DNA from 2 places in the Aneurinibacillus uraniidurans genome. Region 2 is predicted to be linked to the other one. Evidence: riboswitches for the same ligand, from Rfam matches in the RefSeq annotation. Region 2 holds a riboswitch; the other holds the start of a gene.
The links. A riboswitch is a leader RNA that binds a small molecule or an ion and turns the genes downstream of it on or off. The one in region 2 is predicted to bind cyclic di-GMP.

Region 1 (2,204 bases), 1.2 Mb from region 2:
AGTCATTTCGGCGGGCGGAGGAGCTGGCGTTTGCGATGGAAGCACGCGGTTATCGTGGCGGCGTAGGCCGGACGAAATACCGGCAGCTTCGCTATGGAGCAGTAGATGTTGGATTTGGAGTTGTGATTGCGATTGTGGCTGTCGTGATTATTGTATTTCGCACATAAGGGGAAGCAGGATGCAGGAACGTAAGATTAAACTTGTATTTTCATATCGAGGTACGGCGTACCATGGCTTTCAGCGCCAGCGGGTGCTGCCGAGCGTACAGGAAGAGATGGAGAAGGTACTCAAACGTCTTGTTGGACATGAAGCACCGCTTGCGGTATCCGGGCGAACGGATGCAGGTGTACATGCCCGGTATCAGACCGCTCATTTTATTACGACAAGTAATATACCAGGTGAGCGGTTTGTGCAGGCGATGAACACGTTTTTGCCAGAGGATATTGTGGTGCTAGAGTCGAAAGAGATGCCGTTTGATTTCCATGCGCGGTATGATGTGGTGGAGAAAACGTATCGTTATCGCATTCTGAATCAGCGCCAGGCTGATCCGTTTTTGCTGGATCGGGCGTATTGGGTGCGGGTACCGCTGCAGATTGAGCAGATGCGTGCGGCGGCGGAGCACTTTATTGGTACGCATGATTTTACATCATTTTGTTCGGTACGGACGCATGTCGATAGCAAGGTGCGAACCATCTATGAGATACGGATCGATGTAGAGGAGCGTGAGCCATACGTGAAGGGACAGGGACAAGATATATGGCTGACGTTCCGCGGCAGTGGATTCCTATATAATATGGTGCGGATGCTGACAGGAGCGCTGCTTGAGGTCGGGAAGGGCCGCTGGACACCGGAGTATGTGAAAGAGATGCTAGCGTCTAAAAGTCCGTCTGTTCGCAAGGTGAATGTTCCACCGCAGGGACTGTATTTGTGGGATGTAAAGTATAAAGAGTAAGGGAAAAGAAGATATGGTGCAAATATTGCACTTCCAAGGGAATGAAGTACATTTCTTTGGTACTATATAAACGTTGAATATAAAAATTGTTGTGCATCGACAATGGCAAACTCATTGAAAGGTGAGGACGCAAAGCCACGGGTCTACGGTTTTTTGTAAACTATGATAGCCGGGTTACCGAAAGCCTTATTTTATTTCAGGGCTATTTCTTGCGATGCGAGAAATAGCCCTTTTTTAAAGAAAAATAGAGATAGCAAGAGAGAATCATGTAGGAGAGAAGCACATACAAGGAGGAAATACTTATGAGCACACAAGCAGTAGAGATAGGCAGGGAACTGGAGTATGCGGTTGAAGCAGGAAAGCACATATATGAACTTTTTAATCGGGTCAGTACAGTGCTTGTTGTAAATCGGGAACTGGAGGTTTTAGGATACCTGGAGGGTGATATTCATCTGAAGCTTAAAGTAGGAGATAAAATCCCACCAAATGTTTTGTCTGCTCAAGTAATGAACGCGAAAAAAAGAATGTCACAGATGGTAACAAAGGCAGAGTCATCTTTTCAAGTTGCTTATCAGGGACTAGCGATTCCTGTCATGGACTCTTACGGTAAGATTGTCGGTTGTCTGGCCATTACGTCTCCTTTAACCAAACAACAGGCGCTCATCGATATGGCTTCTAATCTGATTGAGACCTCGTTAAGTACAACGAAAGCGAGTGAAGAAATCGCAACGGGAGCTTCCGGGCTAGCGGATGCGGTACGTGATTTGAACACGGTTTCCGGGGAAGCAAAGGCTGAAATCATGATGATCGGGGATGTACTTAAGTTAATTAAGCGTATTGCTGATCAGACAAACTTGTTATCATTAAATGCTGCGATTGAGGCAGCGCGGGCGGGAGACGCCGGTAGAGGATTTGCTGTGGTGGCGGACGAAGTGCGAAAATTAGCCCAGGATACGAAGGGTAGTTTGGACGATATTTCCAATAAAATGAATCAAATTTTACATTCAGTTGAAAAGATGACAGAAGGTATCTTTAAAATCGATGCTCACGCCCAACAGCAAGCGGCTGCTACAGAAGAGATTAGTGCCTCGATGATTGTATTAGAGGAAAATGCGAAAAAAATAGAAGAGTTATCTAACTCCCTATCCATATAGAAGTATAGAGGCTGTTCCGAAGCTGTTTTTGGAACAGCCTCTTTTTTGATAAATAGAGGTAATTTCATAAAAGATGCACAGCCTGCCACTATACACAG
Region 2 (2,204 bases):
ACAAACTCTTACACAGTTACATCAAATGCAACAGAGTGTACAAGCTACTGCAGGAGTTATAAATGGATTAGGGGAAAAAGCAGAAGAAATCACCACAATTATTGGCATCATGAGTGAAATTGCTGCACAGACAAACCTACTTGCTCTCAACGCAGCGATTGAAGCAGCTAGAGCAGGCGAACACGGCAAAGGGTTTTCTGTCGTTGCTGATGAAGTCCGAAAACTAGCGGAGCAATCCAGTACGGCAGCTGACCAAATTCAGTCTGTTATTCATGGCATTCAAAACGAAACGAAACACGCCATTGCCTCCATGCACACAGGTACGAGGGCCGTTGAAACCGGCTTGCATATGGCAGAACAAACCGGTTCCGCCTTCCATAGTATTGCTGATACAATCAACAAAATTAAATCATGTACGAATGATGTTGTTGTATTAATGACTCAGGTTAGCGAATACTCGCAGACAATGTTACCTCAGATTACGGAGATCTCACATTTGTCTGAAGAAAGTTCTGGTATGAATCAACAAGTTGTCGCCGCTACGGAAGAGCAAACTGCTTCCATGGAGGAAATAACCGCCTCAGTTAGTCAACTTCATCACATGTCACAAGAATTACATCGACTTACACACCAATTCAAATTTTAATCTACAGACGAAGCCCTTCTATTGTGAAGGGCTTCGTCTGTGTACTCTTCTTTTATCTACTTTTAAGTATTTATTAAGATTACGATAGTAATATTCAAAACAGGCAAGATTTCTGGTAACATCGGACTAGTAAAACATTACTATAGGTTCTGAAAAAGGCAAACTTATTGAAAAATAAGGACGCAAAGCCATGGGTCTAAAGTTTGTATAAACTATGACAGCCGGTTGCCGAAGTCACATATTCGTAATGATTCTTTTAGCCAAAGAATAAATCCAACTTTTTATATTTTTTAACTTGAGATTTATTCGTACATGACCCAAAAGAATCGGATGACTAGGCTATTCCCAAAATGGATAGTCTTTTTCTTTTCCTAGAATCAAAAAGGGGAGAATTATCGTGAGAGATTTAAAAATTCGGACACGCGTATTAATTGGTTTTTCCGCAACACTACTTCTGTTACTTATGGTTTCATTTATCGGGTATCACGGTTCTGTTCAAACGAAAGAAAAATATGATGATTTAATTAATCGAGCCATGCCAGCTGCCGTTGAAGTACAAAATATGAATTATAATTTGGCAGTAATCGCATCAAGTTTACGTGGGTATGTTGCGTATGGTGATGATACATACTTAAATACGTTACAGAAATCAAAAGAACAATTTCATAAAAACATAGAAAACTTATTAGCCATGACCCAAGTCGAAGAAAATCAACGGTTAATCAAAGAAATCATCGCAGCTAGCGGCGAATATGAGAAAATAGTTGATCTTTCCATTGATGCGGGAAAGAACAGAGATATCGCAAAAGCCAAAAATCTATCCTTGCAAGGTAGGGTTTATTTACAAACAGCGCAAGAAAAGTCCACACAATTAAAAAGCAATATTGATACAGTTGTTCGTGATACACAGCAAGCCACTTCTGAGAAGAGCGCTCGAACCAATTTATTAACCTTAATTTTTTCTACCATCGCATTATTAATAGGCATTATTCTTTCTATCATTATCTTCCGTTCAATCGTACGCTTAACAAAAGAACTCATTACATTCACTGAACATGTGGCAGCTAGCTCGCAGCAAATTTCAGCAAGTACTGAAGAAATTGCCCATGGAAGTCAGCAGCAAGCCGCTTCAGCTAGTCATTCATCGGAACTTGTAAAAGAAATGACGAATGTGATCCAATCGGTAGCTAAAAATACAGAGCAAGCCTCTATTTTTTCCGAGAAGGCTGTAGAACTATCCATCGATGGGAACGGCGTGATTCAAGAAGCCGTAACAGGAATGAGAGATGTTAGACAAAAAATGGATAAACTCGAGAAAGAATCCCAGCAAATTCAAGAGATTATTAAGGTGATTAGTCAGATTGCTGATCAAACAAATCTGTTAGCACTTAATGCGGCGATTGAAGCTGCACATGCGGGGGAAGCAGGCAATGGATTCGCCGTTGTTGCAGGCGAAGTTCGAAAACTTGCGGAAAGAAGTCGACAAGAGACGAAAGAAATTTCAACACTAACCCTATTGATACAGCAAGGGATAGAAGATGCTGTTTTAAGTGCGAAA

Region 1: linked by a shared signal. The riboswitch ahead of PO771_RS18320 (methyl-accepting chemotaxis protein) and the one ahead of PO771_RS04915 (HAMP domain-containing methyl-accepting chemotaxis protein) in region 2 are both predicted to bind cyclic di-GMP.

What each region holds. Positions count from the first base shown of each region.
Region 1 is NZ_CP116902.1:3,656,630-3,658,833, reverse strand. Features, by position in the region: gene PO771_RS18330 (energy-coupling factor transporter transmembrane component T family protein) at 1-167, shown strand, start outside; gene truA (tRNA pseudouridine(38-40) synthase TruA) at 179-952, shown strand; cyclic di-GMP riboswitch class I at 1,047-1,134, shown strand; gene PO771_RS18320 (methyl-accepting chemotaxis protein) at 1,255-2,106, shown strand.
Region 2 is NZ_CP116902.1:989,417-991,620, reverse strand. Features, by position in the region: gene PO771_RS04920 (methyl-accepting chemotaxis protein) at 1-646, shown strand, start outside; cyclic di-GMP riboswitch class I at 794-879, shown strand; gene PO771_RS04915 (HAMP domain-containing methyl-accepting chemotaxis protein) at 1,044-2,204, shown strand, end outside.